2 regions of the Mycobacterium sp. IDR2000157661 genome follow, and region 2 is predicted to be linked to the other one. Evidence: predicted binding sites of a transcription regulator. Region 2 holds the regulator's gene; the other holds the start of a gene.
The links. The regulator LexA, encoded in region 2, represses DNA repair genes until DNA is damaged. The targets are predictions, from matches to a motif close to CGAACANNTGTTCG.
Positions count from the first base shown of each region.

Region 1: a site for LexA is predicted at 5,577-5,590, ahead of K3G64_RS07570 (HNH endonuclease signature motif containing protein). Genes of this name have one in related genera too.

Region 1 covers NZ_CP081006.1:1,351,839-1,359,073, reverse strand. The annotation lists gene K3G64_RS07595 (amidohydrolase family protein) at 1-56, shown strand, start outside; gene K3G64_RS07590 (acyl-CoA dehydrogenase family protein) at 64-1,029, shown strand; gene K3G64_RS07585 (acyl-CoA dehydrogenase family protein) at 1,023-2,213, shown strand; gene K3G64_RS07580 (class I adenylate-forming enzyme family protein) at 2,269-3,804, shown strand; gene K3G64_RS07575 (DUF7715 family protein) at 3,801-4,193, opposite strand; gene K3G64_RS07570 (HNH endonuclease signature motif containing protein) at 4,190-5,572, opposite strand; gene istB (IS21-like element helper ATPase IstB) at 5,896-6,678, opposite strand; gene istA (IS21 family transposase) at 6,681-7,235, opposite strand, start outside.
Region 2 covers NZ_CP081006.1:4,535,585-4,542,819, reverse strand. The annotation lists gene dapF (diaminopimelate epimerase) at 1-70, shown strand, start outside; gene hflX (GTPase HflX) at 116-1,528, shown strand; gene mbp1 (microaggregate-binding protein 1) at 1,588-1,836, opposite strand; gene K3G64_RS23305 (acyl-CoA dehydrogenase family protein) at 2,039-3,199, shown strand; gene K3G64_RS23300 (LGFP repeat-containing protein) at 3,363-5,306, shown strand; gene lexA (transcriptional repressor LexA) at 5,303-5,998, opposite strand; gene K3G64_RS23290 (LysM peptidoglycan-binding domain-containing protein) at 6,232-6,693, shown strand; gene nrdR (transcriptional regulator NrdR) at 6,853-7,235, shown strand, end outside.

The DNA of each region.
Region 1 (7,235 bases), 1.8 Mb from region 2:
CGGCCAAGAAGCGGATCATGCGCGACAACGCCGACCAGCTACTGCACCGGAGCTAGCCGCGGCATGACCGACGAGGACGTCGATCTCGGTCTATTGCGGGCGGCCGCACGCGATTTCCTGACCGCGCACGTCGCGCAGGACTCCATCAAGGAACTCGCGGCGATGGACTGGACGGGATTGCTCGTCGAGGAGAACCTCGGTGGCGCCGGATGGCGTCCGGTGGAGACGACGGTCATCGCGGAGGAACTCGGCCGCGCGCACAATACGTCGACCTGGTTCGGTGGTGTGCTGTCGGCCGCGGCGTTGAGTTCGGCACCGAGCGAACTGCGCGATCGTTGGCTGCCCGCGGTGCTCGACGGGACCGCGACGGCGGGTTGCGCGCTGGCCGGCGACACCGTGCGCGTGACGCGTGGTGACGCGATCGACATCCTGATTACGCTGGGGCGTAGGGGGATTCACTTGATCGAGGTGTCGGATTCGCTGCCCAGGAGCCGTGATGAGGAGCTGTTGGACATCGACCGGGCAGCGTGGCGCGTCGAGGTCGCCGAAGCCGAGGCTGCGCTGATCGGCGGGCCCGAACGCGCCGATCAACTGCTCGCGATGGCCAGGGTGCTGCTCAGCGCTGACTCGCTGGGTGCCGTGTCGGCCACCTTCGAACGGTTGGTCGGCTATCTCAAGGAGCGCATCGCGTTCGGGGTGCCGATCGCGAGTTTCCAAGCGGTGCAGCACCGGCTGGTCGATTTGTTGGTCTTCGAGGCGAAGGCGCGCGCGATCGTCATGAAGGCCGCCCGAGCGCTCGCAGACCCCGATACGCCAGACGACGCCATCACACTGTCCGCACACGCCCATGCCTATCTGACAGCCAATGCGACGGCCGCCGTGGACGAGTGCATGCAACTGTCGGGGGGCATCGGATTCACCTGGGAGTACCCGTTGCACCACGAGCTTCGCCGGGTATTCACCAACGGCTTCCTGCTCGGAACCGTTCGCTCCAGCCGTGGCCTGGTCGCGGAGAGGTCCGGATGGTGACCCGTCCCAGCGAAACAGACCTGACCGAGTTCAGGCGTCGTGTCAGGGCGCACATATCCGAGCACGCCCCGCCGTTCGACGCCAGAGAGGGGCGCCGTGCGCCGGAGAATGCCGAGCAGGAAGGCCAGTTGCGCGCCTGGTTCGCCTCGCTGTTCGAGGCGGGGTTCGTCGGTGCGGACTGGCCCGTCGAGCACGGTGGGCGCGCGGATCATCACCCGCTGCACGACCGGATCCTCAGTGAGGAGATCCTGCGTGCCCGAGCGCCGCGACCCGTGGATCAGGTCAATCTTGCCGCGCACGTGCTGTTGCACTTCGGATCCGACGAACAGAAGGCGGCCCTGCTGCCGCCGATCCGGCGCAGCGAGCACGTGTGGTGTCAGTTGCTCAGCGAGCCCGATGCCGGGAGCGACATTGCCGCTGTCCGGACCAAAGGCGTGGTGCAGTCCGACGGAACCTGGGTGATCAACGGCCAGAAGACCTGGATCACCGACGGGCACTGGGCCGATATGGGGCTGGCGTTGATCCGCACCGACCCGGCGTCGTCGCGCCACCACGGCCTGTCGGCTTTCATCGTGCCGCTGTCGGCGCCGGGTGTTCAGGTGCGGCCGATCCGGACGATCAACGAGGCGATCGAGGTCAACGAGGTCTTCTTGGACGGGGTGACTCTCGCCGCGGACGGTTTGATCGGTGAGCCTGGCCAGGGCTGGTCGATCATCATGGCCGGCCTGGACTTCGAACGGTTCGGTATCGGCGGCAATGTGATCCTGCTCGAACTGCTGATCGACGATCTGGTCACCGTGGTCCGGCACGCCACCCTCGAGGAGAGTCCCGCACTTGAGCACGCCGACGTTCGCCAGCGAGTGGCCGAGCTGGCTGTCGAGGTCGAGGTGGCGAAGGCATTCATCGATGACCATGTCGAACGTCTCATGATCGGCGCGGAGCAGGTGGGCGACGGCTCGATCGCCAAGCTGAGCTTCGCCGAGACCTATCACCGGGTTTCGGCCTACGGCGCCGAACTCGCGGCTACGGTGTGCACCGAGAATGCCGATCCGATTGTCCAGCAGGCCGAACAGCGGCTGCGTGAGTCCTGGTTGTGGTCGCGTGCCTACACGGTGTCGGGCGGAAGCAACGAGATGATGCGCAATATCCTGGCCAAACGGCGGCTGCTCCTGCCGAGTCGCTGATGTGGGCCCACGCCCGAAGGGCAGGGGACGCTTGCGCGAAGAACAGAAGATATTGATGTCCGGTACCTACTGGAGTTTGGTCGAGGACGCCGCCCGGTCACATCCGGACCGCGTGGTGCTCGTCGACGACTTCGGCCGCAGCCTGACGAACGCCGAGTTGCGCGATGCGGCGCAGGGCACGGCAGCGGCACTCGCGGCCCGCGGGGTCGGCGACGGTTCCGTGGTGTCCTGGCAGCTGCCGACCACGCTGGAGACGATGGTCGTCATGGTGGCGCTGACCCGCCTGGGCGCCGTGCAGAACCCCATCCTGCCGATCTGGCGCGAGAGCGAAGTCCGTTTCGTGACAACGCAACTCGGTACCGAATTTCTGGTAGTTCCGGGCGTGTGGCGCGGCTTCGACCACGTTGATCTAGCCGACGAGCTCGCGCGAGATCAGCCGATGACCGTCGTGGTGGTCGATCATGCGGCGCCCGTTACCGACGGGCTGCGGTTGCCTGCAGGCGATCCCGCGTCGCTGCCCGACCCGCCGACGTCGGCCACCCTGCCACGCTGGGTGTACTACTCGTCGGGGACAACTGCCGCGCCGAAGGGCGTGCGGCACTGCGATCGCTCGGTGATCGCCGGGTCGGCAGGCGTGGTGGGAATGGTCGGTGCGTCGAATACCGACGTCAATCCGATCGCTTTCCCGGTGTCGCATATCGGTGGTGCCTCGATGCTGGCGGCGAGCCTGCTCACCGGCATGCGACTCGTGTTGTTCGACGCATTCGACCCGGTGCTCACACCGAAAGCTATTGCGGCACATCGACCGACGATGCTCGGCTCAGCAACCCCGTTCTTCGTCGCGTTCATGGCCGCCCAGCGCGACCACGGTCCGGACCCGCTCTTCCCCGACCTGCGTGGTTGTGTCGGCGGCGGAGCGCCGATCACCGCGGAGCTTGGGCGACAGGTGCGCGAGACGCTCGGTGTCACCGGAGTGGCCAATTCGTGGGGATTGACCGAGTTCCCGGTGGTGACATCGCCGCCGCCGGACGGCGCGCCCGAGGTGCTCGACCACACCGTCGGACGACCGGTGCCGGGTGTCTCGGTCCGTGTCGTTGACGACAACGAGCGTGAGGTCGCCCCCGGCGAGGAGGGCGAACTGCGGCTCAAGGGCCCGCAGTGCTTCCTGGGGTATGTCGACGAGGCGCTCGACGCCGACGCTTTCGACGCCGACGGGTGGTTCCGAAGCGGCGACCGGGGGCGCATCGACGCCGACGGCAACGTCGTCGTCACCGGCCGCATCAAGGACGCGGTCATCCGCAATGCGGAGAACATCTCGGCGCTCGAAGTCGAGGGGGTGCTGGCAACGCATCCGGCGGTCGCCGACGTCGCGGTCATCGGCGTTCCCGATGAACGCACCGGTGAGCGGGTGTGCGCGGTGATCGTCGCACAACCCGACGCCGAGGTGACGCTAGCGGTGCTGTCGGAACATTGTGCAGCCCAGGGCTTGAGCCGCCACAAGTCGCCGGAGCGGCTCGAACTCGTGCGGGAGCTTCCGCGAAACCTCACCGGCAAGGTGTTGAAGAACGAGTTGCGTGGGCGGTTCCGTTAGCCATCACCGCCGAAAAGCGCACCTCGTAGGAAGTACTTCTCCAGGTTCCGAACAATTATGGTTCCAACTGGAAGCTGCGCAGCGATCTCGAGGTTCTCGTCTGCGACGGCCTCTGCCCATTCGCTCGGCCATCCGCCATCGACGAGGCTGGTCTTGAATGCGAGTACGACATCATCGCGTGTCAACTCCGTGTCGACGACCATTGCGGTCGTGGTCGCTCGATGTGACGCCGCGCCTGCAAACCCGCGGCCACATCCACACGGCATTGCGGGATCCCTGAGGTCTCGGTCGCAAGGCTCCTGCATCCACACGAGTTCGCCCTCGACGCAGTAGTGATAGTCCGTCGGCGCCGTGCCCTGCGTCAGGCGCGTGGCAACCAGGATCTTCATTCCGACTCCTCTTCCTTCGGCTGCAGGTACCGCTGCGGGTGGTGGTAGTTGTTGACGCGGCCTTGGCCGGTGTCGAGCAATGGCGGCGGGATCCATTCGACGCGTCCGTCTCTGCGTTTTCGCGTGGTCCATCCGCCCTCGGTGACGAGGCGGTTGTGCGGCGGACATGCCAACACCTCGTCGGTGATGTTGGTCAGTCCGCCGTCGGCCCAGTCCAGCACCGCGTGGTGTACCTGGCAGCCGTATCCGGCCACGGTGCAGTCCGGGGCGGTGCACCCGCGATCTCTGGAGTGCAACACAATTCGCTGACCGGCAGAGGCGAGGCGCTTGGTTCGGCCGAGGTAGAGCGGCTCCTGCGTGTGCTTGTCGAAGATCGACAGGTAGTGGTGGGCCTGGCTGGCCAGGCGGATGACGTCGCTCATCGGCAGCGTCGTGCCACCGCCGGTCACCGCCAGCCCGGCACCTGACTCCAGGTCCTGCAGTGTCGTCGAGACGATGATGGTCACCGGTAATCCTCTGTGCTTGCCCAACTCTCCCGAGGAGAGCACCGAACGGCCCATCGCTTTGAGGGCGTCGTGATTGCGCTGACTCTGGGAGCGATGATCGGCGCTCACATGGTCTGGGCTCGGTTCGTCGTCGACACAGGGTGCTTCGTCGTCCGGGTTGCACATCCCTGGGGCGGCCAACTTGCTCAACACCGCATCGAGTGTCGCGCGTGCTTCTGGGTCGAGCAGCCCGCGGACAGGACTCATCCCGTCGGCTTCCTGTTTGCCGATGGTGAAGTGACGACGGCGTGCGCGGTCGAGGTCGTCGAACACGCCGTCGGGATTCACCAGTGCGGCCAGCCGGTCGGCGGCCGCGCGCAACACGTCGGGGGTGTGTTCAGCGGCAAGTTGTGCCAGGGTCTCCTCGCATCCCTGGCGAGTCTGGTAGTCCACCCCGTGGGGCAGCTCACGGAAGAACTTCCGGATGACGCGCAGATGGTCGGCACCCAATTCCCCCGCGGCCTGCCGCTTCGCGACGTTGGGCATCGTCGGCTCCAGCGCTTCCCCGGTCATCGTGCGCCGAGGGCTCAGATCCTCCGCATCGTCCAGACGTCTGCGCGCATCGGCGGCGCTGATCCGCAGCCGCCGCTGGAGCACCTCACTCCAGTTCTTGGCGCCGATGTCGGGGGGTGCGACGCGGCCGCGAAGTTCCTCGAGGATGCGGTGTTCGAGCGTGGGCGCGCGACGTCGGTCGTTTTCGAGAGCATCGAGCACCTCCAACAGCTCACCGATGCTCGACATGTCCAGGCGCGACTCCATGAGCTCGTCACGTGCGGCTCGCAGGCGCGCAACGGCCGAGGCCACGTCGCTGCCGAATCCCGCCGATGCGCTCATAGGTAGAACATATGTTCGAGCACCGACAAGTCGGGACCAAGTTGAGGCGTATGTGTTCAATGAGGCCAAAGTTGTTTTGGCACGCCGAATCCGGTGGCTCAGTCGAAGTGGTGCTTCGTTGCCTCATCGAGAATGCGCGCGTACGCCCAGTGGATGGGGTTGACGTTGACACAGCGCCGAGCAATCAGCGAAGCAGCCGCTATGCGGTACCAGCTGGCCAGTAAGTGCGGGAACGGTCGGATCCTTGACGAGTTGTGAGCTGTTGACGACGGTCCAAATGTAGGCCAGAAGCGACGGTCGAAAAGTAGGCCACGTGGTTGTGGTTATTGTGCCGTGTTGTCTGCGCGTGCGGAGGGCAAGGTGTCGATTCCGGTGTCCTTGAGCCGATAGCTGGATCCCTTCAGGGTCAGGACGTCGGCATGGTGCACGATGCGGTCGATCATCGCCGCGGCCACCACTTGATCACCGAACACGTCGCCCCAGCGGGCGAAGGGCAGGTTCGAGGTCAAGATCAGCGAGGCGTGTTCATAGCGGCTGGAGACCAGTTGGAAGAACAGGTTCGCCGCGTCCTGTTCGAAGGGGATGTAGCCGACCTCGTCGACAACGAGTAACCCGATGCGACGCAGCTTGGCCAGCTCAGCCGGGAGCCGCCCGGCGTTGTGGGCGGCCTTGAGGCGAGCGACCCAGTCCACCGCGGTGGCGAACGCGATGCGATGCCCGCTCTGCGCGGCCTTGACCGCCAATCCGATGGCGAGGTGGGTCTTGCCAGTTCCGGGTGGCCCGAGCAGGACCACGTTGGAGGCCTTGGCCAGGAACGCGCCGGTGCCGAGGTGGGCGATCATGTCCCGGTTGAGTGCGGGTTGGTGATCGAAGTTGAAGTCCTCCAAAGACTTCCGGGTCGGGAACCCGGCGGAGCGGATACGGGTCGCCGCACCGGAGGCCTCACGAGCCGCAACCTCCCGCGATAAAACGGCCGCCAGATACTCTTCGTGAGTCCAGCCGGCGTCGCGGGCTTGCTCGGCCAGGCGGGCCGCGGCGTCGCGGATGCGTGGCGCCTTGAGGGCTTGGGCGTAGTGCAGGACGGCCTTCATCGGATCCTCGGCCATGCTCATGCCACCTCACCATCAGAAGTGACTTCGGCAGTGGTGAAGTCGACGCCGAATGCCCGGTCGTAGTCTGCCAGATCACGCACCAGCTGGTCACCGGTCGCCGGTGGCGGCCCGGCTTGGAACTGTCGACGCAACACCGCAGCGGTCTCGACGTGTTTAGGGTCGGTCAGGGTCTGTCGCGCTGCCCAGCAGCGATCGTGAGCAGCCAGCAGGCGCCCCGTCCGCATCACGGTCACCTGGGCCAGGGTGGTCCTCACCTCGACGAGCTGGCCGATCGCACTCGGATCCACCGAGTAGTCGTTGCCGGCCACCCGCAGGTAGTAGTCACGCCCCAACCGCACCGACGTCTTCGTCTCCACTGTCGGCGCCACCGGTGGCAGGGTCAGCATCTGGGCTTGGTCGGCAGCCAAGAAGTCCACCGGGCGACCATCCAACACCCGCACCCGACGACGGTTTGCGGTCGGAAGCCACAGTCCCAGTTGATCATTGAAGTCCTGCGGTGAGGTGAAGCTGCGCCCGGGCAGAAACGAAGTCTCCAGATACCGGTTGGCTCG
Region 2 (7,235 bases):
GCGTGGTCCGTCAGTGCTGGTGGCACACGGAGAGCTCGCGGAGGAATGGTGGAATGCTGCGCAACGTTAATTGGGGTGCATGAAAAGTGATCTGCGTGCGAATGTCTATTCGCCTATGACGTATCCCGATCCCCTCCGCGATACCCCGAGTGCGGGTGAACTGGCGCTCGAAGACCGCACGGCGCTGCGCCGCGTGGCCGGTCTGTCGACCGAACTCGCCGACGTCTCCGAGGTCGAGTACCGCCAGCTGCGCCTGGAACGCGTTGTGCTGGTGGGTGTTTGGACCGAGGGCAGCGCGGCCGACGCCGAAGCCAGCTTGGCCGAACTCGCCGCCCTCGCCGAAACCGCGGGCTCGGAGGTGTTCGAGGGGCTCATCCAGCGGCGCGACAAGCCGGACGCGTCGACCTACATCGGCTCCGGCAAAGCCGCCGAACTGCGCGAGATCGTGCTCGCCACCGGCGCCGACACCGTGATCTGCGACGGCGAGCTCAGCCCGGCCCAGCTGACTGCGCTGGAGAAGGCGGTGAAGGTGAAGGTCATCGACCGCACCGCGCTGATCCTCGACATCTTCGCCCAGCATGCGACAAGTCGGGAGGGCAAGGCGCAAGTCACTCTCGCGCAGATGGAGTACATGCTCCCGCGGCTGCGCGGATGGGGCGAGTCGATGTCGCGGCAGGCCGGTGGACGTGCCGGTGGTGCAGGCGGGGGAGTGGGCACCCGCGGTCCCGGCGAGACGAAGATCGAGACCGACCGCCGCCGCATCCGCGAGCGCATGGCCAAGCTGCGCCGGGACATCAGGGACATGAAGAAGATCCGCGACACGCAGCGCGGCGGCAGGCGGCGCAGCGAGATCCCGTCGATCGCCATCGTCGGCTACACCAACGCGGGTAAGTCCAGTCTGCTCAACGCCTTGACCGGAGCCGGGGTCCTGGTGGAGAACGCATTGTTCGCCACCCTCGAACCGACAACGCGGCGAGGCGAATTCAGCGATGGACGGCCGTTCGTGCTGACCGACACCGTTGGGTTCGTGCGGCACCTGCCCACCCAGTTGGTGGAGGCGTTCCGTTCCACGTTGGAGGAGGTCGTCGACGCCGACCTGCTGGTGCACGTCGTCGACGGGTCCGATGCGAACCCACTGGCGCAGATCAACGCCGTTCGCGAAGTGGTCAACGACGTGATCGCCGACCGTGCGGGCAGCCGTGCCCCGGAGTTGCTGGTGGTCAACAAGATCGACGCTGCCGGCGGCCTGACGCTGGCGCACCTGCGCGGGGCGTTGCCCGACGCGGTGTTCGTCTCCGCGCGCACCGGTGACGGCCTGGAGCGGTTGCAGCAGCGGATGGCCGAGTTGATCACACCCACCGACACCGCGGTGGACGTGACGATCCCGTACGACCGCGGTGATCTGGTCAACCGCGTGCACGCCGACGGCCGGGTCGACGCGACCGAGCACACCGCCGACGGCACCCGGATCAAGGCCAGGGTGCCCCTCGCGCTGGCGGCCAGCCTGCGCGACTACGCGACCTTCTGACCCCGGACAGGCGAAAAGCCCCGCACCACACGGTGCGGGGCTTTTCGCGATGAGCCGGATTACTGCTGTTCGGACTCCTGCTTCTTCTCGGCGGTCTTGGCCGCCGCCCGAGCGCTCTCGGCCTCGGCTTCCTTCTGCGCGGCATTGCGCTGCGCGTCGGCCTTGTCCTGTTGCGCCTGGCCCTCGCGGTAGAGGTCGTCGCGACCGGCGACGGCACCGATCACCTCTTTGGCCTTGCCCTTCACGCCTTCGACGACGCCCTTGATGCCCTCTTCGGGGCCGCTGTTGTTCTTGTTGTCGTTCGACATCAATGTCCTCCACTCGGTTCGGTGATGGCTGGGGTGTTCCCTGTCGGAGATATCCGGCAAACGAAAGGTGCGGTACTTCACACCGGAACGGGCCGCACGGGCGATGACGGGGAGGTGACCGGTGCCTCCACCGTCGACCAACCATCCGGTTGATGGGGTACCTTGGCCGGAAACTTGTCAGACCAACCGCGGAGGTCATGTCATGGGCGGAGTCGTCCACTACGAGCGCACCCTGTTCGAGCCCGAGCACGATCTCTTCCGGGAGTCCTATCGCGCCTTCCTCGAGCGTCACGTCGCGCCGCACCACGAGCAATGGGAACGAGACAAGATCGTCGATCGCGACGTCTGGCTCGAGGCCGGCAAGCAGGGCTTCCTCGGGATGGCCGTGCCGGAGGAGTACGGCGGCGGCGGAAACCCCGACTTCCGGTACAACGTGATCGTCACCGAGGAGACGACCGCGGGCCGATACAGCGGCATCGGGTACACGCTGCACAACGACGTCGTGGCGCCCTACCTGCTACGCCTGACCACCGAGGAGCAGAAACAGCGCTGGCTGCCGAAGTTCTGCAGCGGAGAGCTGATCACGGCGATCGCCATGACCGAGCCCGGCACCGGTAGCGACCTGCAGGCGATCAAGACCCGGGCGGTCAAGCAGGGGGACCAATACATCCTCAACGGCGCGAAGACCTTCATCACCAACGGCATCAACGCCGACCTGGTGATCGTGGTCGCCTGCACCGATCCGGACAAGGGCGCGCTGGGCTTCTCGCTGCTCGTCGTGGAGCGGGGCATGGATGGCTTCGAGCGCGGCCGCAAACTCGACAAGATCGGCCTGGACGCTCAGGACACCGCCGAGCTGTCGTTCACCGACGTGAAGGTGCCCGCGGAGAATCTCCTCGGCGAGGAGGGCCAGGGCTTCATCTATCTGATGCAGAACCTTCCGCAGGAGCGGATCGGGATCGCGGTGATGGCGGCGACTGCGATGGAGTCGGTGCTCGAGTCGACGCTCGAATACACCAAGGAGCGCAAGGCATTCGGGCGCCCGATCGGCAGCCAGCAGAACAGCCGGTTCCTGCTGGCCGAGCTGGCGACCGAGGCGACCGTGGTGCGCATGATGGTCGACGGGTTCATCCGGCTCCATCTCGACGGCAAGCTCACCGCCGAGCAGGCCGCGATGGCGAAATGGTATTCGACCGAGAAACAGGTCCATTTGATCGACCGCTGTCTGCAATTGCACGGCGGCTATGGCTATATGCGGGAATATCCCGTCGCGCGGGCTTATCTCGATGCTCGTGTGCAGACCATTTACGGTGGGACCACCGAGATCATGAAGGAGATCATCGGCCGCAGCATGGGCGTTTGATCACCCGGATTCGGCGCGGCGCGCGGGTTATCTGCAGCGGCGGGGGTGGCGGCGGGTAGTTTCTCTCCAAGATTCGCGAATTCGTCGGTTATCGGCATCCGCTGACGGATAGTTGCCAGGCGCAGAATCTGTGCGGGATTTCCCGCCGACCCCGGGAGGGCGAATGAGCGGGCGTGACACCCGGCGCACGACGGTGCTGGGCCGGCTGGCGACCGGTCTGGTGGTGATTGCGGCTGCCCTGGTGCTGGCGCCCGTAGCCGCAGCGCAGCCGGAAGCCGACGCCAACGCCGCCATCACCGCGGCATGGGAGGCCAGCGGCGGCGCCGGCGGACCGCTGGGACCCAAGCAGGGCGACGTGTACCGGGCCGGCGAGGGCTTCGCGCAGAACTACACCGGCGGCAAGATGTTCTTCACCCCGGCGACGGGCGCGCACTACGTGCAGGGCGCGATCCTGGAGAAGTACGAGTCGCTGGGCGGCCCGGCCGACAGCGACCTCGGTTTCCCCACCATCGATGAGGGCCCCGGCCGCGCGCCGCAGAGCCGCAACAGCACGTTCAGCGCGAGCGACAACCCGGTCATCTTCTGGACCCCGGCCACCGGCGCCCACGTCGTCCGCGGTGCGATCAACGCGGCATGGGACGCGCTGGGCGGATCGTCGGGAGTGTTGGGAGTGCCCACCAGCGACGAGACCTTCCGCGGTGACGTCGTCTCCCAGACGTTCACCGGCGGTGAGCTGTCGTACAACATGCGCGACAAGACCTTCACCACCGTGCCGCCCGACCTGGCGGGACAGCTGGGCGACCTCGCGGTGCCCGATGACCCGACCTCCGCGATCAACGCGGCCCGCCGCGCCGCCGGCGGTCCCCTCGGTCCGCTGGGAGCCGCGGAGGGGCCGCCGTATCCCATCGGCAAGGACGGGCTCGCGCAGGACTTCGCGGGCGGCAAGATCTTCTACAGTCCGGCCACCGGCGCCAGGGTGGTCACCGGCCAGGTGCTCGCCAAGTACGAGAGCGTTGGCGGACCGGAGGGCGATCTCGGTTTCCCGGCCACCAGTGAGGTCGACGGTGGCCTGGCCACGGAGAGCCGAATGGTCACCTTCGCCGCCGAGGACAAGCCGGTCATCTTCTGGACGCCCGACTACGGCGCCGTCATCGTGCGCGGCGCCATGAAGGCCGCTTGGGCCGAGCTGGACGGAGCCGCGGGGCCGCTCGGCGCGCCGGTTGCCGACCAGAGCGAGAGCGGTGACGTCGTCACGCAGCGGTTCAGCGGCGGGGTGATCAATTGGGACAGGTCCACCCGCGAATTCACCACCGAGCCGCCGGATCTCGCCGCCCAGTTGTCCGACCTGCAGGTGCCAGGTGAGCAGGCGCCCGGGGAGGCGCCCGCGAGCCCGCAGGCCTCCGATTCCGACCGCGGATGGTTCGAGTTCAGCTGGTGGTGGCTGCTGGCTCTCGTGCCAGTGCTGATGCTCATCGGCCTCGTGGTCTTCGCGGCGGTGCGCAGCCGACGCGGCGGAGACGACGACGGCCGCGGGTCGGACCGGGATCCCTTCGGCGGTGAGGAGTTCGACGACGGCTTCGCCAGTGACGTCGATCGGGTCTACAGCGCGGTGGGGCCCCGGGAGACGTCCGAACCGGCCGACGACTACTCGGCCGCGATGTTCGGCGATCGGTATGCCAGCGAGGGGATGGGCGCCTTCGCGGGGTCCGCGGCCTCGCCGAATCCATGGGAAGCCCCGCGCGATGTCGAGGACGAACCGTCACAGCCGCCTACGGACCAGGGCACCGACGAGGAGGACCCCGACGCCGTGGACACCGCACCGACGCCCGTGGTGACCGGTGCCGAGCCCATGATCGAACACGATCCGCTCACCGACACCGGCAGGCATGCGCGCATCGAGATCGACGAACCGGAAGTGGCGCAGCCTGCGTTTCGCTTACCGCTGGGCGACTCCGATGAGGCCCCGGAGGGCTACCCGGTGAAGGCCGACACTCAGACGGGTCGGTACTGGTCGCCAGGAAGCGCGGGGTACGACGACGTTCGCGCCGAAATATGGTTCTCCAGCGAGGAATTCGCCGTCACGAACGGGTTCGTCCGCGGGGACTAGATCTTGCGGATGACGGTGACGACCTTGCCGAGCACCGCGGCCTCGTTGCCTGGAATCGGGTCGAACGCCGGGTTGTGCGGCATCAGCCAAACCTGCCCGCGGGTGCGCTTGAACGTCTTGACCGTCGCTTCGCCGTCGATCATCGCCGCCACGATGTCGCCATTGTCGGCGACATTCTGCTGACGCACCACCACCCAGTCGCCGTCGCAGATCGCCGCGTCCACCATCGAGTCACCCACGACCTTCAGCAGGAACAGCGAACCCTCGCCGACCAGTTCGCGGGGCAGCGGGAAAACGTCCTCGACGGCCTCTTCGGCGAGGATGGGCCCGCCGGCGGCGATGCGGCCCAGCACCGGCACGAAGGTGGGCTCCGGTAGCGCATCGGAACCGGCCACGTCGGTGGCGACGATCGGCGTCACGTGCTCGTCGGTGCCGCGCACGTCGACCGCGCGCGGGCGGTTGGGATCTCGACGCAGATAACCTTTGCGTTCGAGGGTCCGCAGTTGGTGGGCCACCGACGATGTCGATGTCAGACCCACCGCGTCACCTATCTCTCTGATGCTGGGGGGATAGCCACGGCTGGTGACCGAGGCGCGAATGACGTCGAGGATGGTGCGCTGACGTTCCGTGAGACCCGTGTCGAGTCCTCGGCTCCCGCCGGTGTTGCCCGGGGCGTCGCTGCTGTGGTCCATGGTGCCGAATGTAACCCGCCACGCGCGATTAATCAAACATGTGTTCGACGCGTGTCGCGTCCGACCGGGGGGTGGTTCGAGGGGTCGGCTCGCGGTGCCCACTCCCTGTCGGTGGGGTGCTTTATCGTACGGAATCGTTCGCAACGGTTCGATCACACGTTCTATCAATCGAACACATGATCGAGTATCGTTCGAACACAAGAGCGATAACAGCGACTGAGAGGCAGGAAGACATGACGATCCTCGACACTCGGGAATTCGAGATCACCGAGGCCCCGCGGCAGCAGGTCAGGCCCCCTCGCCGGCAGGTGGGCGCACGTCGGCCGCGGTCGAACCGGCCCGGTGGGGCGCCGCTTCACCACCGCGGTACCGGCGTGCTCATGTCACGGGCATCGCACCGGCGCCGGCCCATCACGCCCGCCACCACCGTTTTCCTTGCACTCGTCGCCGGCGGCATCACGGTGTGGCTCGGGCTGGTGGCACAGTTCGGCGGGGTGGTAGGAGCTACGCCGGCCGCGGTGCCGGACCGGCTGGCCGTGGTGCAGGTGCAGACCGGCGAAACGCTGAACCAGGTCGCGCAGCGCGTCGCCCCCGACGCTCCTGTCGGGGAGGTGGCAGAGCGGATCCGCGAGCTGAACCAACTGGAATCGGTTGCCCTCGACGCCGGCCAGACCCTCATCGCACCGATCGGCTGATCCCCGGCTGGTGGTGAGAAGTCCTGTTGCACAGTCATGTTCAGCGACAAGTCGCTCGGATACGCGCGATTCGGACCGGCGCTGGGCCGCTCGCGGCCTGCGCAGGTAGGCTCGAAGCCGTTCGAGGCGGTCATACGTTGGCGTGGCGAAGGAGCGGTGATGCACTGTCCGTTCTGCCGTCACCCCGATTCCCGCGTGGTCGACTCGCGCGAAACCGATGAAGGCCAGGCCATCCGGCGCCGCCGCTCATGCCCCGAATGCGGTAGGCGCTTCACCACCGTGGAGACGGCGGTGCTGGCAGTGGTCAAGCGCAGCGGCGTGACCGAGCCGTTCAGCCGGGAGAAGGTCATCAAGGGCGTGCGGCGGGCGTGCCAGGGCAGGCAGGTGGACGACGACGCGTTGAATCTGCTGGCGCAGCAGGTGGAGGATGCCGTGCGCGCCGCCGGGTCGCCCGAGGTGCCCAGCCATGAGGTCGGGCTGGCGATATTGGGCCCGCTGCGCGACCTCGACGAGGTGGCGTATCTGCGGTTCGCCTCTGTCTA